Regions from separate parts of the Paenibacillus ihbetae genome, predicted to be linked through region 4. Evidence: riboswitches for the same ligand, from Rfam matches in the RefSeq annotation. Region 4 holds a riboswitch; each other region holds the start of a gene.
The links. A riboswitch is a leader RNA that binds a small molecule or an ion and turns the genes downstream of it on or off. The one in region 4 is predicted to bind cyclic di-AMP.
Positions count from the first base shown of each region.

Region 1: linked by a shared signal. The riboswitch ahead of BBD41_RS17910 (adenine nucleotide alpha hydrolase family protein) and the one ahead of BBD41_RS19120 (TrkH family potassium uptake protein) in region 4 are both predicted to bind cyclic di-AMP.
Region 2: linked by a shared signal. The riboswitch ahead of BBD41_RS14225 (resuscitation-promoting factor) and the one ahead of BBD41_RS19120 (TrkH family potassium uptake protein) in region 4 are both predicted to bind cyclic di-AMP.
Region 3: linked by a shared signal. The riboswitch ahead of BBD41_RS12580 (hypothetical protein) and the one ahead of BBD41_RS19120 (TrkH family potassium uptake protein) in region 4 are both predicted to bind cyclic di-AMP.

Region 1 is NZ_CP016809.1:4,038,453-4,044,056, reverse strand. It holds gene BBD41_RS17920 (DUF421 domain-containing protein) at 91-717, opposite strand; gene BBD41_RS17915 (cation:proton antiporter) at 913-2,145, shown strand; cyclic di-AMP (ydaO/yuaA leader) riboswitch at 2,318-2,470, shown strand; gene BBD41_RS17910 (adenine nucleotide alpha hydrolase family protein) at 2,602-3,291, shown strand; gene BBD41_RS17905 (TrkH family potassium uptake protein) at 3,281-4,669, shown strand; gene BBD41_RS17900 (RidA family protein) at 4,865-5,248, opposite strand; gene BBD41_RS17895 (AraC family transcriptional regulator) at 5,316-5,604, opposite strand, start outside.
Region 2 is NZ_CP016809.1:3,182,083-3,187,686, reverse strand. It holds gene BBD41_RS14240 (AbrB/MazE/SpoVT family DNA-binding domain-containing protein) at 1-146, opposite strand, end outside; gene BBD41_RS14235 (HD domain-containing protein) at 470-1,759, shown strand; gene BBD41_RS14230 (TatD family hydrolase) at 1,920-2,687, shown strand; cyclic di-AMP (ydaO/yuaA leader) riboswitch at 2,900-3,113, shown strand; gene BBD41_RS14225 (resuscitation-promoting factor) at 3,390-4,580, shown strand; gene rnmV (ribonuclease M5) at 4,808-5,356, shown strand; gene rsmA (16S rRNA (adenine(1518)-N(6)/adenine(1519)-N(6))-dimethyltransferase RsmA) at 5,358-5,604, shown strand, end outside.
Region 3 is NZ_CP016809.1:2,804,653-2,810,256, forward strand. It holds gene kdpB (potassium-transporting ATPase subunit KdpB) at 1-638, opposite strand, end outside; gene kdpA (potassium-transporting ATPase subunit KdpA) at 662-2,341, opposite strand; gene kdpF (K(+)-transporting ATPase subunit F) at 2,372-2,449, opposite strand; gene BBD41_RS12580 (hypothetical protein) at 2,605-3,015, opposite strand; cyclic di-AMP (ydaO/yuaA leader) riboswitch at 3,147-3,320, opposite strand; gene BBD41_RS12585 (proline dehydrogenase family protein) at 3,955-4,875, opposite strand; gene BBD41_RS12590 (serine hydrolase domain-containing protein) at 5,236-5,604, opposite strand, start outside.
Region 4 is NZ_CP016809.1:4,282,794-4,288,397, reverse strand. It holds gene BBD41_RS19130 (LysR family transcriptional regulator) at 1-582, shown strand, start outside; gene BBD41_RS19125 (potassium channel family protein) at 605-1,279, opposite strand; gene BBD41_RS19120 (TrkH family potassium uptake protein) at 1,296-2,636, opposite strand; cyclic di-AMP (ydaO/yuaA leader) riboswitch at 2,700-2,846, opposite strand; gene BBD41_RS19115 (CPBP family intramembrane glutamic endopeptidase) at 3,138-4,826, shown strand; gene uvrC (excinuclease ABC subunit UvrC) at 4,798-5,604, opposite strand, start outside.

The sequences.
Region 1 (5,604 bases), 240 kb from region 4:
CAATCAAATTAACGTATGGTGTTATGTAGACGTTAATCGCAGGCATTTTGATAAGCCAAAAGGCACTCCCTGAGGCAGGGAATGCCTTTTTTACTGAAGCCTCTTATTATTTACGTGCTCGTTTCCTACCTTGATTTCACTAAACAAATTGACTTCCGGATCCGGGGTGTTTGGCGCAGCTCCCTGATGTCTTGTTCCCGCTCCGTTAAAATATTGAGAGAGCAGATCTTCCAGCTGGGACAGCGTTACCGGCTTTGCGGAGTCCTGCAGTTCATAACCAAGCAGCCCGTTGGGCTCGATCGTAGCCGTTTTCACATCATTTCGTTTGGATATCCCCTGCTGCCGCAATTTCATCTCAAGCGCATCTACGGTTAACCTCAGCTTTTTCATATTCTGCAATTGAAGCTGCCCATTCTCTATAACGATAACGGCTGGTCCCTTTATCCACTTCTCAAACCGGCTCCAACGCACTTGCATAAATTCGACAAGGATGAGAACCAGAATAAAGACCAGAGCCGCTGTAAGGGTCAGAACTAAGTTTTCATCAGCGATCGGTTGAACAATAATCGTTCCGATCGAAATCATCGTAATGGTTGTGGGTACGGTCATTTGAGAGATTGATTTTCGGCCGGAGATGCGGAGCACCAGCATTCCAAAAATAATTAAAGCAAGGGACTTCCATACCTCATTCCACAGATCATTCCATAGCTCATTCATACGCTCATCTCCTCAATCGATCAATGGTTCCCCTATGTTTTGAACAACGAATAAACATCTTATGCATTCCCTTCCTCATTTCGATGGATAATATCTAGCTAAGGACCGGTCTCCCCATTATTTTGGTTTGGCGAATCGTCCGGATTCGGGTACAATCAATTACTGGAACAAATATCCTGAGGCGAGGGGTGTTCTATGCATCATTTCAATGAGGTCTTCGTTCAATTGTTAATTTTACTTGCGATATCGATGGGGGTTATCGCATTTGCCAAAAAAGTAAACCAACCCTATTCGATTGCACTCGTCGTAGTAGGTTTGCTGCTTGGATTGCTGCATATTCCCGTGCTGGACGAAGCCGAAACCTTTATTACGCAATCAAATGTATTCCAGGCGATCATCATCTCCTTGTTTCTGCCTATCCTTCTTGGAGACGCCACATTAAAGCTTCCTTTCTCACACTTACGGGAACAGAGCAAGCCAGTGGCTGCCCTGGCGATCGGCGGCACCTTCTTGTCTTTCCTTATTATCGCTCTGGCGATGTATGGCATCATGGGACTGCCTTTACCTGTTGCTTTTACCTTTGCAGCGCTTATGAGCGCAACGGACCCGATTAGCGTGATCTCCATCTTCAAATCCCTTGGCGTTTCCAAGAAAATGGTGACCATTATCGAAGGGGAATCGCTTTTTAATGACGGCATCGCCGTCGTGTTATTTCAAATTTCATCGGTATACTTGCTTTCATATATAGAGATGGGCTGGGCAGGCATAGGCAGCGGCATTTGGCTCTTTCTTCAATTTAGCTTGGGCGGGATTGCGATTGGAGCCATCCTCGGCTTTCTGTTCTCGCAGCTCATTCGTTTTTATGACGATTATCCGCTGGAGATTGCCTTTTCGATGCTGCTGTTTTTCGGAAGCTACTTTATTGCCGAGCACTTTCATGTCTCGGGTGTTATCGCCGTCGTCGTAAGCGGCTTGATCTTCGGCAGCTACGGCAGCCGGATCGGAATGTCCGAAACCACGAAGATGAATATCAACTCGTTCTGGGATGTCATTACCCTGGTTGCCAATTCATTGATATTCCTTATGATCGGCCTTGAAATCAAGCATATTGATTTCACGGATAAATGGGCGCTGATTATCACCTCCATCCTTATCGTGCTGATTGGAAGAACGGTCGCTGTTTATACCAGCTTGAGCTTCCTGCGGAATTTTCCGTCATCCTGGAAAGCTCTCCTGAATTGGGGCGGCTTAAAAGGGAGCTTATCGATTGCACTTGCGCTAAGCCTGCCCGCCTCCTTCAAAGGGCGCGACGATATCCTCGTCCTTACATTCAGCGTCGTCCTGTTTTCGCTTCTTGCACAGGGGCTGACGATAAAACCGTTGGTTAGCAAGCTTAAGCTGTCGAATCCCGTCAAGGAGACCGAATAACTAATTAGAGCAAGATCGAATAATTATTGAAAAGTCCGAAACCTCGCGAGGGAAATCGCGTAAATACCTAAGTATAGATTAAGCTGCATCGTTTCAATAACGTCACATGAGACTTCGGGATCAAGGTTTACATTTAGATTTACCTAGCTTAGTATATACTTCGATAATCTTATATTATTGATCGCTTAATCCCCACCACTTGGGGAGCGGGGGAACCAGAGAAGCCGCTAACGGCTTCAGGGGTGAATTCTTTCCAAGGCGGAAAGAACGGGGACTCTCAGACCCGAATCCGACAGCTAACCTCGTCAGCGTCTCGAGAGATAACGCCCGTGCAACTTTGACTTGTTTATTCGGAACACAGTCCAAAGCCTGGAAGCAGATTGTCTCTGCTACCGGGCTTTTTTCCTTGGGTCCGGAAGACTCAAGCCGCTTGATTAGAAAGGAGCAGATGCATTCATGATACATCACGAGAAAATTATGGTGTGTGTTTATTATGGTCCAAACGGCGAACGACTGATTCGGAGAGGCGGCGAGCTTGCCAGACTTCTGCAATGTCCCCTCTATGTTATGAGCGTCATCCCCATGGCTGCGGATGAACTCGATCTCGAACAAGAGAAGTTTATGGCCCTTTGGCAAACGATCTGTGACGAATATGGCGCTACGTTTATCACCAAGCCTAATCATAACCGTCAAAAAGCTTCGGATATTATCGCCGAAACCTCCAAGCAGTATCAGATAACGCAGCTGATCATCGGACAATCCGGCCAAACACGGTGGCAGGAAATTACACAGGGTTCATTCGTCAATGAGCTGCTTAATCGAATCGGCGAGACGGATTTGCACATCGTTGCTGTACAGCGAATGGATCAACACATCGTGGAGACTCACGAGCGTGGAATTCCGGTTACGGTTGTCAGCAAAAATGGCCAATATCTGATCCGTAAAGGTGAAGACGACGGGGAAGTTGTCGCTGAGGGGCTGTTCTTCAAGGAACTGAACACGGATTTCGAAACCGGCTTGTTACGTATAAAAACGGATCGGGGATTTAACTATTTAAAGATAAGTCAGGGGAAAGTCGTAGACGCTTCGTTTTTCTTAAGTCAAGCATCGCCCCCCCTTGGCCTGGAGAAGGATTATGGGCAGTAACCCAACGAACCATCAATCCATCCCCAGCAGATTCGAAATGTTCATCAACAAGCAAAAAAACAATATGAGCCCCCCTCAGCTCATCCTGATCGTATTTACCATCTTAATCTTAATCGGCACCTTGCTCCTTGCGCTTCCTCAGTCTTCTACTAGCGGTACATCCGTAGGGTTGCTGAATGCATTATTTACAGCCACATCCGCAATCTGCGTGAATGGCCTAGTTGTCGTGGATACTGGGAGCGTCTATTCGACTTTAGGTCAAGTCATCATTATGATTCTGATTCAAGTCGGGGGATTGGGCTTTATGACCTTTGGTGTCATGGTAGCCATCGTCTTGGGGAAAAGAATCGGGTTAAAGCAGCGCCTCTTGATCCAGCAAACGACCCACTCCACATCGGCACAGGGACTGGTCAAACTATCCCTGTATATGGTGCTGATCTCATTTGCTTTTGAAACGCTCGGAACAATTCTCCTTGCCATTCGGTGGCATGAGCTCGGCTGGGGACAAGCGCTCTATTATGGGCTTTTTCATTCCGTCTCTGCCTTTAACAACGCCGGTTTTGCCCTGTGGTCAGACAGCCTCTCCTCCTTCGTCGGCGATCCTGTCGTCAACATAACGATTGTTATGCTCTTTGTTATTGGCGGACTCGGGTACATAGTCGTCGTCGATCTCTTCCGCAAGCGCTCCTGGAGGAAGCTGTCCCTTCACTCCAAGATTGTCATTCTTGGAACGGGTATCCTGTTCGTGTTCGGGTTTGCAGCCATTCTCATACTGGAAAGCTGGAATCCGGCTACGTTCGGGAATTTGAACGGAGGCGAGCGGGTGCTCGCAGCATTCTTCCAGGGCATGACTCCAAGAAGCTCCGGGTTTAACACAATTGACATCAGCAGCATGCTGGCGGCTTCCCAGTTTATTATCATCATTCTGATGTTTATCGGAGCAGCCTCAGGCGGAACGGGAGGAGGCATCAAGATCAACACGCTTGTGGTACTCATACTGGCAACCATCCAAACCTTCCGTGGCGGTGGTCAGGTCCATGCCTTCCAGCGCAAAATTGCGATTGAAACGGTTTTGCGGGCACTAGCAGTGGTCATGAGTTCGTTGGTAGCCGTACTTGTGGTTGCCCTCCTGCTCACGGTATCCGAAGGAATGCTGGAGGAGCATTTTCTGGAGGTGCTCTTTGAAGCAACCTCAGCCTTTAGTACAACCGGGTTGTCTATGGGACTTACAAGTGAGCTGTCCCCTGCCGGTAAGTTCATTGTGATTATCACGATGTTTGCTGGGCGACTGGGTCCATTAACGCTCGCTTATGCGCTGGCTCAGAAAAAGCGCTCCTCCAAAATCGGGTATGCAGAAGATCATGTGCTGATCGGATAGATGGACTTGTTGATTGGATCGGTGTTAGCTAGAAGCAGCCCTTAAGATTCTGTATCAAGGGGTTTAGCATAGTAAAATAGGATGCCGGAAATCGGCATCCTCCTTATTGCACTAGTTTTAATCCATTACGTTCATCCGCGGCAGCCTGCTAGGCTGGACATCTCATCTTCCTACTCTTTTACCTGGACTAGAGCATCACTTCGCCGCGATGGCTTCGATCTCAACGAGCAAATCCGGCGAAGCAAGAGCTTTGACCATTACTAACGTTGTCGCCGGGGGAGGGGTAGGCAATGAACCTGCACCCGCCTCCATGAAAGCACCAAGCAGATTTTCATCCGTTAAATAGATCGTGGACTTTACGATATCGTTTGCATCCATATCTGCGTCGGCAAGAACTTTATACAAATTGTTGATCGCCAGCTCCGTTTGTTGCCGAATATCTTTGCCGGGAACTCCATCCGGACCTACACCTACTTGACCTGAGATGAACAGCATGCGCTGGAAAGACGTTACCTCAACTCCATGATGATAGATGTTAGAAGAAACCATTCCTGGAGGATTAAATTTTCTCAACATCATCCCATCTCCCTTTTGTTCATGGCTTTTCGCAGCATTTTGGACTCGTGCTCAAAATCGTATGCGTGCTTTAGATTTTCCTTACGGGGAACCATAGTTCAACGGAATGAAGCCCTGCTTTTTCGCCGTAGATTTCCAGCTCCATTCCATTCACCTGCTCATAACCTGACGTTGGAAGCCATTCCGTATAAAATCGTCGATACAACGTCTCGATAGTTCCACCGAACGCATCCCAATCGATGGGTTCCGAGTGGAAGATCGCCCATGTTTGGGCTGGAATCGTTACGGTAGAATATCCGTTCGTATTACTGGTTTCACTCTTAAAGGCACACAGCATATAGGGGAAGGTATCATCGCCT
Region 2 (5,604 bases), 1.1 Mb from region 4:
TACTTCTTAAGCATGATGCGTTCACCGTCCACATAAATTTCAAGAGCGTCCTTCTCGCCAATGCCGAGTGTACGGCGCAGCTCGATTGGAATAACGACCCGTCCAAGCTCATCGACTTTCCTTACAATTCCTGTTGATTTCATCATAACTTATTAATGCCCCTCTCGCCATAATTTAAAAAAGTCATAATTCGACATAGTTCTATTTTTTATGTTATTTATAGTACCAACGATTCCCAAAACAGTCAACCTATATTTTTGAGATTTCGGAACCTATTTACGAAAATATAGTGAAATAAACCGCTGTCCTACAACGAAGTTACCATTTTTGAACCAAAAAACGCTTCAATTTTCAAGATGTCGATTTGGAAAGCACCAAATTACCTAATTCGACATTGTTCGACATTAGATGTCAAAAGAAGTGAAAATAGTCCAAGTCCTAAATTTATGACTTAAGGAGTGATTTTACGATGCGCCTGCCAATCTCAGAGGAAAAGGTGTTTAAGGATCCGGTTCATAACTATATTCATGTCCAGGATGATATTATCTGGCGGCTCATCGACACGCCGGAATTTCAGCGGCTTCGCCGGGTCAGGCAGCTGGGCACATCCTATATGACGTTTCATGGCGCCGAGCACAGCCGATTCTCTCATTCCTTGGGCGTCTATGAAATTACAAGAAGAATCATTTCTCAATTCGAGCGGAGGGGGTACTCCGATTGGCCTGCGGAAGAGAGACAGGTAGCCTTATGTGCCGCGCTCCTGCATGATCTCGGTCATGGACCATTTTCCCATTCTATAGAAGAGGCGTTTGAGATGAACCATGAGGATTGGACATGCCGGATCTTGCTCGGCGATACGTGCGTGAACAAAGTGCTCCTGGAGCTTGGAGCAGACTTCCCGGAGCGGGTCGCTTCCGTCATTCGCAAGACGTACGACAAACCGATCGTGATGAATCTGGTGACGAGCCCGCTGGATGCGGACCGGATGGATTATTTGCTGCGCGATGCCTATTACACCGGCGTCAATTACGGGACGATCGACATCGACCGGATTCTGCGGATGCTGCGCCCGCACCGGGACCGGATCGTTGTGAAGGAATCGGGGATGCACGCGGTGGAGGATTATCTCATGTCCAGATACCAAATGTACTGGCAGGTGTACTTCCACCCGGTAACAAGAAGCTCGGAAATCATATTGCGCCAGATTTTCCGCCGGGCGAAGGAGCTCTATGAAGCAGGCTATGCGTTCCGGTTCATGATCGAACCGCTGCCGGCTCTGTTCGAAGGCAGCTTGACCGTACAGGAGTATCTGCGTCTGGATGAGGCGCTCATTCAGACGGCATTCCTGCAATGGACGTCCGAGAGCGATCCGCTCCTTAGCGAAATATGCGGCCGATTTATCCATCGGAAGCTCTATAAATATATAGAAATCGACACCGGCAATCCGGAGACAATCGACGCCGTCCGCCAGGCATTTCGGGATGCGGGTCTTGATCCCGCATATGATCTGGAGATTGATTTTCCGACCGATCTTCCTTATGATAAGTTTCATTCGGGCATGCCGCTGAACGAGAAGCAAATTCTGCTGTTGGACCGGCATGACCAGCTTCGGGAAATCTCCGAGGTGTCCGATATCGTGCGCTCCATTAGCGGGATCCATAAGGGCCGGAATTATCTGTATTACCCGGAGGAGAGAGTGGAGCCGCTGCTTGACCGGATGCCGGCCGAAATTGCTGATTTATTCCGCCGTCAGGGATGAGTCCCCTTATTTTAGGGTACTTGGATCAGGATAAAGATAAATCCGTCTTAAGGTTGCCGCCATCAGAGCAATGATATTGGACAACCATCGAACGGAATGCTAAAGGTTTTGTGCAGGAAAGATACGATCAAGGATCGACAAGAAAGGAGAGGGAGAGAACATGCTGTTCGACACGCATACCCATCTGGATGCTCCCCAATTCGACGAGGACCGGGAGGAGACGATTGCCCGGGCGCTTGAAGCCGGCGTCAGCCGGATGATCAATATCGGTTTTAATCGCGAAACGATTCCGACCACGATGAAGCTGGCGGAGACGTATGATTTTATATATGCGGCGGTAGGCTGGCATCCCGTGGATGCGATCACGATGGAGGAGGGCGACCTGGAATGGATCGCTTCGCTCTGCAGCCATGAGAAAGTTGTTGCGATCGGGGAGATCGGCCTCGATTATCACTGGGATACATCCCCGAAGGAGGTGCAGCACCGGGTGCTGCGCAGCCAAATCGGTCTGGCCCGGGAGCTCCGAATGCCGATTGTGATTCATAATCGCGATGCGCATGAGGATATCGTGAAGATTTTGAAGGAAGAGAAGGCTCATGAGGTTGGCGGCGTGATGCATTCGTTCTCGGGCAGCTGGGAAACGGCTAAGCTGTGCCTGGATATGGGCTTTCATATTTCGTTCGGCGGACCGATCACGTTCAAAAATGCCAAGCAGCCGAAGGAGGTTCTGGCCAAGGTTCCGCTAGATCGCCTTCTCATTGAAACGGACTCGCCTTACCTGACTCCGCACCCCTTCCGAGGGAAGCGAAACGAGTCCGCTTATGTGAAATTGGTGGCCGAGACGGCAGCCGAAATTCGGGGCATGTCCTTCGATGAACTGGTCCAAATTACCACGAGAAACGCGCTGGAACGATTTGGTATTTCGTGAAAACGAGAGCAAAAGCGATGAAAAAGTGAGGAATTGCGATTAATTAAAGTTTTTTAACCTGAAAAGACGATTGTTTTACAATTTTTTAACCTTTTACATCAAAAAATGTGCTTGATTGTTCCTTTACAACCTGCATGGAAACAGGATATCATCTTTTCAGTGATAAGAAGCTGCAAGTTTGCAAAGCTGTAAACTTCAGCGATCATATTTCATGAACCGTCTCGCTTAATCTCCGAAGTCTGGGGAACGGGGGAACCGATACTGCCGTGCATCGTAAACTGTCGTGCATGAGCCGTATATGATTTCTTTATCGGGTCTTTGGGGTGAATGTGAAGGTCCTCGCCATGAGCGGGCGACCGGAGCTAGGGCGTCTCTCTTACGTCCGAACCCGACAGCTAACTCCGTAAGCGAAGTAAGAGGGGAATTCTCGTGCATACCATTTCCATGATTTCAATCATCAGGAAGCCACGTTAGAGCCTCTAGTACTCTTTCACGCTGGCTTCTTTTATTTTTGAATATTGGAGTAGGTTTCGTCATACTGTTGGTAAACAGGAGGTGATTCCTAGTGGTGAACGGGAAGACGGGGATTGACGCAGGGCGTTAGATAGATAGCAGCACGCCTTGCGAGAATAACTGCTATAGTCACGTCAAATGCATTCATGCGTTACCTAAGACGGCGGGACTATGAAGGAGGATGGAATAGTGGGCATTTTTCAACCTGAAGAAACCCATGAATCACAATCATCCAGCATGTCTTACGCATTGCGATGGAAGCATGAGAATTTGCGTCAATTGATGATGCTCGGCGCCATGGGGGCTGTTACGGTATCACTACTCGTATCGCTGGTTATCCATGATCAATCGGGCAAGCAAGTTCAAATTGTGGTCGATGGCCGCGTAACCACGGTAGAAACCAGAGGATCGTTGCTTCAGGAATTGCTGGATGAGCAAGCGATCACACTGAATCCGCAGGATCAGGTCTCGATGCCTTTAAACGGGACGATCCAGGATGGGGACCGGATTATCATTGACCGTGCAATCCCAGTTAAAGTAACAGTAGGGGGCACCACCAAAACCATTTTCACGACCCAGGACACGGTCGATAGTGTACTCAAAGAAGCTGGCATTACGATCAAGGGTGAAGATATAGTAAAGCCGTCACAGGACACGAAGCTTACCAGCGATATGAACATTCAAGTCGTTCGGGTTACGAAGCAGACCGTAGCGGAGAAGGAGAACCGCGAGTTCCGCGTCATCAAGACCGCGGATCCGTCGCTGGAGCGCGGCGATAACCGTGTCATTCAGCGTGGTGAGCCGGGCGTTCTCGTACATCACTACGAGAAGGTGTACCATAACGGCAAGCTGGTATCCAAGACAAAGGTCTCGCAAGAGGTTGAGCGTAAGACGAAGGACAAAATTATCGCCGTAGGTACGAAGAAGGTTGAGAAACCTGTTGTGCTTCAGGCGGCAGCGACTCCGAATGTGAAATCTGCCCCGGCGAAGCTTACGGGCACAAGAAAGGTGTCCACCGCCAAAGCGACGGAGAATAATGTCATCTCCAGAGCGGGTGTTGATTTCAAATACCAGAAAGTGCTGAACAATGTTTCGATGACTGCATATTCCGCCGAGCAGGAGGGAATCGGAACCCGTACGGCTTCCGGAACACGGGTAACCGAGGGTCGTACGATCGCGGTTGATCCGAGCGTCATTCCGATTGGCTGGTGGGTGTATATCGAAGGCATCGGCTTCCGCCGCGCAGAGGATACCGGCGGAGCGATTAAGGGACATAAAATTGATGTGTATTACGATTCGCTGAAAGCGGCCATGAACTTTGGCCGGAAATCGGGCCGCACCGTTTATGTGATCGGTCCCGTAAAGCCTGATGTGAACTAATGAATCCCATTTTCTAATGACATTGCCATTCTAATGCTAACGAATTTAGCTTATAATAGATCATAATGAAGAAGAGGAGAAACTCCTCTTCTTTTGTTTTGCGGCGTTTCGGTCATTTTGAGCCTACCGCCGCATGGATAAGGCTGGGCCGGTTCATTGAGAACGGTTGGACTGGCTGTATGTATGTATGTATGTATGTGTCCTTTTGGGAAGGAAGAGAGAACGTTATGATCCGTGAAGTGATTGTGGTTGAAGGCAGGGACGATACGGTAGCGATCAAGCGTGCGGTGGATGCCGACACGATCGAGACCGGCGGCTCTGCTATTAATAAGCATACGCTGCGCCGTATTGCCCTCGCAAAGGAGCGCAGGGGGGTAATCATCCTGACAGACCCCGATCATGCAGGGGAGCGGATACGCAAAATCATCGACCGTCATGTCCCCGGCTGCAAGCACGCCTTCATTCCGGAGGCGGATGCGACGCGCAAGGGCGATATCGGAGTCGAGAATGCATCGCCGGAGGCCATACGGCATGCCCTGGACCGCGTCCACACCTCGTTTGAGGGGGCGGAGAGCCAGATCAGCCTGGAGGATCTGATCGATGCGGGGCTGACGGCTCATCCGGACGCTGCAGCCCGGAGAATGTTCATGGGGAATGTACTGGGTATCGGGTATTGCAACTCCAAGCAGTTCCATAAACGTTTGGCGATGTTTCAAATATCGCGTGAAGAGTTTCTGGCGGCGTTAGCGCAGCTGGAAGAGGGAGGCCAAAGCTGAGATGAACCGGATGGAAGATATATCGACACCTAGACGTACGAAGGAGATCATTGCCCGCCATGGCTTCTCCTTTAAGAAGAGCCTGGGGCAGAATTTTCTGATCGACCAGAATATTTTGGGCAAGATTGTGGAGGCCGCAGGGCTTGATCAAGAGAAAGGGGCGCTTGAGATTGGACCCGGCATCGGGGCGCTGACGGAGAAGCTTGCGCAAATGGCAGGAGCCGTTACCGCAGTGGAGATCGACCAGC
Region 3 (5,604 bases), 1.5 Mb from region 4:
GGCGTCTTCTGTCGGGAGGCTCCTTCAACAAGTGAGATCATCCGGTCCAGAAACGATTCTCCCGGATCGCTCGTAATCCGAATTTTAATCGTATCGCTAACCACGCGGGTGCCCCCGGTAACCGAGCTGAAGTCGCCGCCGGCCTCTTTGATCACCGGCGCAGATTCGCCGGTGATGGCCGATTCGTCGACGGATGCCAATCCCGCGATAACCTCGCCGTCGCCAGGTATCATTTCGCCTTGGGACACGATGACGATATCCCCTTTTCGCAGCTCGGTCGACGGAACCGCCGTAACGCCGCCTCCTTCCGTTACTTTATTGGCCGTCATCTCCTTCTTGGACTGCTTCAAGGAATCGGCCTGCGCTTTGCCGCGCCCTTCCGCCATCGCCTCCGCGAAATTCGCGAACAGCAGCGTAAAGAGCAGGATCAGGAACACGGTCAGATTGAAGCCGATGCTGCTCTCCGTCCCAAAATAGGACGGAAACAGCGTCATCAGCAGCACCACGATCGTTCCGGCCTCCACCACGAACATGACCGGATTTTTCAGCATCAAGACAGGATTCAGCTTCACAACGCTGTCCTTCAGCGCCTGAACGACCATCGCTTTGGTCATTAAACGTTGTTTGGGATTGTTCATTTGTCTTAATTCACCTCTTCTTGTTAACGGATCGTAAGATGCTCGGCAACCGGCCCAAGAACCAGTACAGGCAGAAAGGTCAGCGCGCCGATAATCAGCACGACGGCAATCAGAATGCCGGCGAACAACCCGTTATCAGTACGGAACGTTCCCGGCGTCTCCGGCACCCGCTGCTTCCGCAACAGAGATCCGCCGACCGCCAGCAATGCGATCATCGAAATATAACGGCCCAGCAGCATGACCAGCCCGGTTGTCACGTTCCAAAACGGCGTGTTATCTGCAAGACCTTCAAACCCCGACCCGTTGTTCGCTGCCGAAGACGTATATTCATACAACACCTGGGAGATGCCGTGGAACCCTGCGTTCGTAATGCCTGATTGACCCGCACCCGTCATCAGCGCGAGCGCCGTAGGTGCCAGAATGATGAACGGGTGCACCAGGATCACGACGGCAATCAGCTTCATTTCCTTCGCTTCAATCTTCCTGCCGAGAAATTCGGGTGTTCGCCCGACCATCAGCCCGGCCAGAAATACGGCGAGAATCGCGTACATAAGCATGTTCATCAAGCCGACACCCTTGCCGCCAAAAACGGAATTAAGCATCATTAGCGCCAGCGGCGTGATGCCCCCAAGCGGGGTCAGGGTGTCGTGCATGTTGTTGACCGATCCGGTGGTAGCCGCGGTTGTCACGGTCGTAAACAAGGAGGATTGCGGAATGCCAAAGCGGACCTCCTTGCCTTCCATACTGCCTTGCGACGCATCAATCCCGAGCCGGTTCAGCGCTGGATTTCCGCTTGATTCGGCCGCATAGTTCAGGGTTAGAAAACCGATGAACAGCGTCATCATGACAGAGAACACGATCCAGCCCTGCTTGCGGCTCTTGGCGAACAATCCGAAGGTGTAAGCCAGGGCAGCCCCGAAACTCCACATGCACAATATTTCGATCACGTTCGTCAACGGGGATGGATTCTCGAACGGATGCGCGGAATTGGCTCCCATATAGCCGCCGCCGTTCGTTCCCAAGTGCTTGATCGACTCAAGCGCGGCTACCGGGCCGACCGCGATCTGCTGCTCTGATCCCGAAAGCGTCGTTACGCTAATGGTCGGCTTTAACGTCTGCGGCACCTGCAATGCCACCAGCAGCATGGCAATAAGGAAGGCCGCCGGGATGAACACACGGGTCATGGCTTTCACGAAGTCTTCGAAGAAGTTCCCGACCGTAGCGCCTTTCATCGTCACGGCCCGGATAAAGGCAATGGCAACGCAAAGCCCGGTGGCAGCGGACGTGAACATCATCATGATGATCACGGCCATCTGGGAAAAGTAAGAGAGGCCCGACTCCCCGCTATAGTGCTGCAAATTCGTATTGGTCATGAAGCTTATAATTGTGTTGAGCGACAGCGTCGGCTCCATGTTCTCGATGCCGTTCGGATTCCACGGCAGCACGTGTTGAAAACGGAGGATGGCATACCCTGCTCCGACCAGGATGATATTGGTGAGCAGGAAGCTGATCGCATAGCCCTTCCAGCTCATCCCTTTGCGTTCCTTGAGTCCGATGAGGGCAAATATCGGGCGTTCTGCCCAAGAGAACCATTTGTCCGTGCCGCCGGGTTCATTGCGAAACACGAGATAGAGGTAGGTTCCAAGCGGCTTGACGAGCAGCAGCAGAACCAGGATGACGACGGCAATTTGTACGATGCCCATGATAAGCGGCTTCCCCCTTTATGTTGAGTCTTAAAATTTTTCGGGATGAATCAGCGCATAAACCAAATATAAAAATAACGCAGCGGTCAATATCAAAATCAGCGTCATGGCCGGTCACCCTCCGACTCTTGAATGATGCGGCCGCACCAGCTTATGAACAGCCGGAACAGCCCGTAGGTTGCACCTAGCAGAAGCAGCATGTATACATCCTGCATTGTTATCCCTCCTTGGCGGTTAGCCGTAAAAACAGCTCTTTCCGGTAACTAGTCTAAAAGTGCGGCGATCAGGAAATCGACGCGGTCATGGTTTGTGTGCAGCACGACGTCCGCGCCAAGCCCTCTGTAAATCAGCCTTGGATTGCCGGAATGAGTAACAACATAGATCGAAGCCGAGGTCCATGTCCGGCATATGCGCAAGTAGCGGCAGCAGAGGTTCAAGCTGTTCTCAAACAGAAACACCTTGCCGATCGGCCGCTCGGGAAGCACCCAGGTCTGCTCGTCTCGCGTGTCGATCAGGATGACATCCTTGCATCCGAGCCTGCTCGCCCTCTCCCCCTCTGCCCGGTTGTTTACCAGAACGGCGAACGGGATCTCACTTAGTAATAATTGGCGGATGAATGCTTCCCCAGCCTTGGTCGGCGCGGATATCAGAATCGTGTCTTGCTGTTTTTCCATACGTTCTCCTCCTTGTGTCCGTCGGAGAAGGCAACAAAAAAGAAGCCTGGGGAGGAGAAGAACTCTTCCCGCGGCTTCTTCCTAAAAGGCGCGGCGAAAAAACACCGCGGCTTCGTCAAGTCACGACAATCGTTGCCTCTCTCGATACGCTTACGAGGTTAGCTGACGGATTCGGGCGTGAGAGTCGCCCTACCCATAGACCGTTATCTTGCCTATGGGATTCACCCCGGAGAGACGCGCGAAATCGCGTCTCCCGATTGGTTCCCCCGCTCCTTTTTCATTCAAGGACTCAGCGAAAATGAATCTAGCGAGCTGCGTGTATTCGGTTAATGATTGACCCTGATATTATCGAAAACTGTCAAAACGGCTCAGCCGAGAATCAAGCGGTGAGAGGCGCTTGACGCTAGTACGAGCCGAAGGACCCCATGGCGGTCTTCGGTATACGCCCTTTCTCCGATGGATGGCCGCAGCTCCCACACTGGCCGGCTTCCACGGCGGTATCAGGCCGCCCTGCCCAGCTTCCGGAAAGCATCAGGTCAATTCATAGTTCGTATCATACGACCGGCGATTCGGGAAGTAAATGCAGACGAAAACCCGTGGAGAGCATTATGAAACTGGTTCAATCCGGAATGTTCCCATCATCCCCGATTATCTTCTCCATACGCGCCATTCCTCTCTATTTCACCATTTCTTAGCTAGAATGCGATATAAAGCGATGGAATGGCAATAATGAAAGCCTTACCTATATGTACACGCTTTCCTTCGTTGTTTTCGCCGTTTTTCAGAAAAATACAACGACAAACGGAATGCTAATCGACTTCCGACTTCAAGCCAAGAACGCGCCCCCATGGATCGGCGGCGCGTTCTTATACTTCAAGTTATGATTGTAATCGCATCGTTTCCCTACCGGCATCGTCGCCCGCTTTTTCGCTTCCCAAATCACTTGAACATATTCTTCAGCACCATCATCAGATTGGCCGGCTTCTCTGCAATACGGCGGGTAAAATACGGGTACCACATCGTGCCGTACGGCATGTAGCATCTTATTCGGTAACCGTCCTGCGCTAGCCGGGCCTGGTCTTTCATGCGCAGCCCGTACAGCATTTGAAACTCGAACGCATCCTTCTTGATCCGGTTCTGCTCTGCAAATACTTTGACCCAATCGATGATGTTGTTATCATGGGTCGCAACAGCGGTATAGGCCCCTTGATCCAGCTGAAGCTTGATTAAATTTTTATAATTGCCGATGATCTCCTGCTTCTTCTGATACGCAATCGTTCCCGGCTCCTTATAAGCCCCCTTAACCAGGCGGAGTTTCACCCCTTCCTTCGTCAGCATCCGGACGTCTTCCTCGGAACGGTACAGATAGGCCTGGATGACCGTTCCCACATGGGTCAACCCCTCCTTATGAAGCCGCAGCGTCATATCGATCGTGGCCTGAGTGTACGGCGAGTCCTCCATGTCCAGCCGAACGAAGTTGCCATGCTTTTGGGCCGCCCGGACCACCGCTCTAATGTTCTCGTATGCCGCCTGCGGATCGAGCGCCAAGCCCATCTGCGTCGGCTTCAGCGACACATTCGATTGAACTCCCCGGTTGGCGATGCCCTCCACAAGCCGAATATATTCCGCCCGGTAGGCCGAAGCCTCCGTCAGCGAAGTTATGCCCTCTCCCAGATGATCCAGCGTTACCAAGATCCCCTTCCCGTTCAGCCTTTCGATCTCATCGAGTGCCTCTTCCAGCGTATCTCCCGCAATGAATCTGCCCGCTAATTTTTTGCCGTAACGAAGCGACAGCCATTTCACCAGCCGGTTCCCCGACACCGTCAACACGACTTTCCGGTAAAGCTCAGTCCCGTCCATGCATGCCTCACCCTCTTCTCGGAGTAAAATGCGCTCTACCTTAACTCATATGCAAAAAAGGTCGCATCATGCGAAGTGGACATTCCTTCGGCTTGGTGAGAAATTGCCGTTACATAACAATGCGAGTTCACAGAGGGTGTTGAAGATTGCCGATATAGCGCTAGCGTCGATGCGTTGGTAATTGGTGGTATATTAGACCTGGGGGTGATCCCTCGTCTTTTTAAACAGTCCTTGAAGAAAAAACACGAATAAAAACGCTCAGGGAAATATCCTCGAGCGTTCCATATTGCTAATGAATTGCTATTTCAAGCTATTCTACGGTTCGCGCCAAGCCGCCGCATCAGGACGCGCTTAGCCTCCTTACTGCTCTTCCCTTGCTCGGCCCGTAATCGGCTTAAGTCCCGGGTCTCCAAACGATACGTTGACCGATTGGGCCAATTGAAGCATGTCATCTGTAAAGTCAGCCATTATGGTCAGGCAGAACGGCGTCTCGACCGCTCGAAGCGTGATCACCAGGCTGCCGTCGTCATTCCATGTCATCGAGGAGCATACCTTGCCCTCCTCCATCCGGAACAGTCTCGTCTTGCCTACCGCCCATGCGTTCCGGCCAAGCGCGAGCGATTCGAGGCCGTAGTGCGCTTCGATCTCCAGCAAGGCTTCTTCCTCCGAGAAACGAACGCAGAAGGTACGAAGCTTCTGCTCATTCTCCTCGAGCTCGAACACGATTCC
Region 4 (5,604 bases):
CATCCCGCCGCGGAGATCAAGCTGATTACCGGCAAAACCCATGAGATCGTTTCCTATGTTAGGGATAAACGGGTAGACGTCGGCATCGTTGCCTCTTCCATCAACCAGCCGGGACTCAACTGCATTCCCCTGTTTGACGATCATTTGGAGCTCGTCATTCCAGCCGTCCATCCGCTGGCGGAGCTGGAGGATGTCGAGGTCGAGCACCTGCAGGGACTACCGATGATTATTTTCTCGACCGGCACCTGGTACCGTAAGCTGACCGACGACCTGTTTCACCGGTGGGGCATCATGCCTGATATTCGGATGGAGATCGATTCCTTCGAAGCGATCGTCCGCTTGATCCCGACCTGCAAAGCAGCGGCCCTGCTTCCGAAATCATACCTCCGTCCGCAGCTGCTCTCCGACAACGGGCTTGTGGACATTCACATCCCCGCGCTCATGGAGACGCGGCGGACGACATCCCTGATTTACGGGGATGCTTCAGAGCTCAGCAGCGCCGCCCGTCGCTGGATTAACGAGACCGAGGTGCTCTTCCGGAGCCTTGCGGAAGAGAAGCAGCGAAAAAACCTGACGACCTAGAAATTCGTCAGGTTTTTTTGTATTATTTCTGCTGCAGATTCACGACTTCGGTCTCAAACCGTTCCACATTGTCGTTGGAGCCGATGACGACCATAACATCGCCGGCATTAACCACGTCCATCGCCGTCGGCGCAACGATAATGCCGGATCGCTTGTTGAGGGCAACCACCGTGACACCGTAACGGACGCGCGTGTTCAGTTCGCTTAACGTCTTGCCGTCCATACAATCGGTTACCGTCATTTCCACAATCAAATAATCCTTAGATAATTCGATATAGTCGAGCAGATTCGGCGTAACCAGCTGGTGAGCCACACGGATCCCCATATCCCGCTCCGGGAAGATGACCCGGTCCACGCCCAGCTTCTGCAGCGCCCGGCCGTGCAGCACGGAAATCGCTTTGGCCACGACGGTCGATACACCGAGTTCCTTGAGCAGAATGGCGGACAGAATGCTCATCTGGATATCGTCTCCGATCGCGACGATCCCGCAGTCGAAATTGCGGATGCCGAGCGATTTCAGCATCTCCTCATCCGTAGCATCCGCGACCACCGTATGGGTCAAATGCTCGCTCATATCCTCGACGACCTCTTCGTTCCGGTCAATGCCGAGAACTTCATAGCCTAGTTCCATCAGTTCCAGTGCCAGACTCGAGCCGAACCGCCCCAAACCGATCACTGCAAATTGCTTTGGTTTCATGTCTCTCCTATACTCCTTATCCAATAATCATTTTGCCTTCCGGATAACGATACAATTCTTTACCCTTTTTCGGCCCCAGTGCATAAGCCAGCGTCAACGGACCGAGACGTCCGGCAAACATCGTCAAGCTGATCAGTATTTTGCCGAGCACCGTCAGATCTGGCGTCAAGCCCATCGATAAGCCGACGGTGCCGAAGGCCGAGGTCGTTTCGAATAAAATCTCCAGGAAATCCGCATCCTCCGTCGTGGACAGAATCATGGACACCGTCAATACGAGCAGCAGCGCCAGAAGCGCAATCGTCAGCGCCTTAAGCACGCGCTCCTGGGCCAGGCGATACCGGAACATAACGATATCGTCTCTCCCTCTCATCATCGCGAACACGGCCCCTACCATAACCATAAAGGTTGTCGTCTTGATCCCGCCCCCCGTCGAGCCAGGCGACGCTCCGATAAACATAAGTATAATAATGAAAAATTGCGTGGCTTGCCTGAGGCCGCCGATATCTATCGAATTTACGCCCGCTGTTCGCGGACTGACCGACTGGAAGAACGAGGCAAGCACTCTGCCTCCCCCATCCAAGGAGCCCAGCGTTAGCGGATTGGTAAACTCAAAAATGAATATGATGATCGCCCCGATAAATATCAAAGATCCCGACATCGAGAGAACGACTTTGGAGTGAAGCGAAAGCTTCCTTTTTTGACGGAAATCGATCAAATCGGATAATACAACGAACCCGATACCGCCGGATATGATCAATAGCATGGATACGATGTTCACCAGCGGATCATCGACATAACCGGTGAGACTATGAAAATCGCCGAACAGATCGAAGCCCGCATTGTTAAACAGCGAAACGGAATGGAACAGGCCGAAATAAATGGCTTTTCCAATAGGCATATCCCATGCCCAGCGGAGAGTAAATAGTAAGGCTCCGCATGCCTCGAAGGTCAGGGAATAGATAAACACCCGCCGGATTAAACGAACGATCCCTTCGATCGAGGACTGATTCATCGCTTCCTGCAGAACAAGCCGGTCCTTGAGGGATATCTTGCGCTTAAACACCAGGGCGAACAGGGTTGCCATCGTCATAAACCCGAGCCCGCTGAGCTGAATGAGCAGGAGGATCACCGTATGTCCGAAGGCACTGAAGCTTGTGCCTGTATCCACGACGACAAGCCCGGTCAGACAGACGGCTGAAGCTGCCGTAAACATGGCGTCAATCCAGGCGATCGGTTCGCCGGTCCTGCTGGATACGGGCAGCATGAGCAGAAGGGTTCCGACCAGGATCGCCGCCGCAAAACCGAGCGCAAGGATCTGCGGAGGTGACAGCTTAAGCCAATTCAATTTTGAGTTCAATGTTTCACCTTCTCCAAAAAAATCAACGAAAAAAGACACTGGAAAACAGTGCCCTTAACGGTCTGGTTCCTGTGCAGCAGCCTACGAGGTTAGCTGACGGATTCGGGCATTATCACAGGCCGCCCTATCCATGATCCGAAAGAGATCATGAAATTCACCCCAATTACATGGTTCCCCCGTTCTCAGTACGAAATTCGGCTGGTCTATTCAGTTCCTTGAAAGCATGATGTGATTATAACGCAATCCGGGAGGGAACCCAACGCCGTTTTTTTACCAAAAAGACTTTAAATAAGGGCGATTTGGGCATATTCAAGAGTACAAGGATATCATTCTCTAACGTTTTCGAAACCTTTCATTCATTTTCAGCGTTTTATTTCATTATTGGGCTTTGGGATAAGCAGGGCTTGTTCTTCATATGTATGTTATATTGACTCTATGATCCGCATGTTGCGGGGCCGGTTATTCATATCGGAAAGCACTAAAATCAAGAGGAGGAATTTCATGAACCGTGCCGCAGAGCCCTTGAAGCTGACGCCTAACCTGAAGAAGCTTATCGCCCCGGCCATTATCGGCCTGATCCTGTTTCTTGTTTTTCAGGTACTCCCATCCACTTCCTTCGAGTCAACCGATACGCCCTATCCGAAAATCATCTCCAAAGAGGAGGCTGCACAAGCCGCGTCACGGTTCGCGAGCGAGCATTTAGGATTTCCTGCTGCCGAAGGGGAAGACACGCTTGTTACATACCAGTCCAACTCCGAGCTGTACGGATATTTGGCGAAAGAGAAGAAGCTCCGGGATTATAATAAGAGCTACGGAGCCAAATACCCTTACGATGTATACCGTGTCCGCTTCACCTTGCCGGGCGGCGATGCGCTGAACGTGGATGTACATATGCAAAATGCCGGCATCGCCGGATTTTCCTATGATTCCGCCCGCTCCGTTTACGACCGGATCGAGCTGAATCAAGGGGAGGTCCGCAAGCAAATGCTGCTCCTGGTGGAGGAGGGCATGACGCTGGCCGAGAAGCAGGCTCTCGCCGAGCCGTGGCTCAAGTGGGCCGGATATGATGCGACGCAGCTCCAGCTCTCCACCCGGGAAGGCGAACCCACGCTGAAGTATACCGTCACGGAAGCGGCGATCGGGGATTCGAGGCTGCAGCTGGCGTTTACCTTTGAGCATGGAAAGCTGCGTTCCTTCGAGCCGGCATTCTCGGTTCCGGCAGCGCACACCGCCTATGTCAACAAGCAGACGCAGGACGCAACGCTGCTGACGCTCGTCGGTTACGGTTTGTTTACGCTTGTGCTCGGTATCCTGGCCATCGTCTACAGCGTCAAGACCCGGGCCTACACCTCGTTTAAGCGCGGTATCCTGCTGTCCGTCCTGTTGTTTGTCATCCAGATGCTGAATACGTACAACCTGGTTCCGGTCTTTAAGGCACAAGGAATGTCCGAGACCGGGATCATCGGGATTATGATCTTCTACGCCATTTATTCCCTCATCTTCTCCGCTCTGCTCTATTTCTCGCTTGTCGGCGGAAGCGGCCTATGGCGGAAGGAAGACGGGCTTAATCCGTGGCCGCGGGCCAAGGAGCCCGGATACGGGCGCTATGTCCTGGACAGCATGAAGGTGGGCTATATGTGGGCACTCATTCTGCTCGGCATCCAGTCCTTGATCTTCATCGCGCTCGGCCTGACCTTGAACACCTGGTCCACGACCGATGCCTCGCAGTCCCCTTACAACATGCTCTATCCATGGCTGTTTCCGCTGATGGCTTGGCTCGCAGGCATATCGGAGGAAGCGGTATACCGGCTGTTCGGCATTAGAATGGTGAAGAAGATCGTGCGCAGCACCTTTGTCGCGAGTTTGATCACCTCGATCATCTGGGCGCTCGGCCATACGCTGTATCCGATTTACCCGGTGGTGTCCCGCCCGATTGAGCTGGTCATTATCGGCCTGCTGTTCAGCTATATCTTCCTGAAATACGGATATATTGCGGCCATGTTCTCGCATGTCATCTTCAACAGCATTCTTATGGGATTCAGCCTGGTCATGCTTCAAGGCGCCCCTAACGTGCTGATCGGCCTGTTCTATATGGTGCTGCCGGCCATCGTGGCTTACGTGATCTATCGCTTGAATCCAATAAAAAAAGAGAAGCCGTATGTCACGACTCCTCATCACGAAGGGCATTGAGTATATCCGTAGCTAATTTTTCACCGATCGAAAGGGGCTTAAAGTCTTCGACTGAAGCCTCTTTTATTTTTTTGATCGAGCCGAAATGCTTCAGCAGCAGCTTCCGCCGCTTCTCGCCGATGCCCGGGATCGAGTCCAGCTTGGACGACACCATCGATTTGCCGCGCTGGTCTCGATGGAAGGAGATCGCAAACCGGTGGACCTCGTCCTGGATGCGCTGCAGCAGATAGAACTCCTGGCTGTCCCGAGGGAGGGACACCGGCTGCGGCGGATCGCCGACCATCAGCTGCGCCGTTCTATGCTTGGCATCCTTCACAAGCCCGCAGACCGGAATGAACAGTCCCAGCTCATTCTCCAGCACATCGATCGCAGCCGAAATCTGTCCCCTGCCGCCGTCGACCACGATCAGGTCCGGCAGCGGCAGATTCTCCTTCAGCACCCGCTCGTACCGTCTCCGGATGACCTCACGCATCGTCTCGTAATCATCCGGACCCTGCACGGTGCGGATTTTGTATTTCCGGTATTCCTTCTTATCCGGCTTCCCGTTCGTAAACACGACCATCGCCGAAACCGGATTCGTCCCCTGTATGTTCGAGTTGTCAAACGCCTCGATCCGGTTCAGGGATTCGATGCCGATCACTTCGCCGAGATTGGCCGCGGCAATCGATGTCCGCTCCTCATCCCGTTCGATTAAGCGGAATTTCTCATCGAGCGCAACCTTTGCATTTTCAATCGCCATCCCGACCATCTGGCGCTTTAAGCCGCGCTGCGGCACATG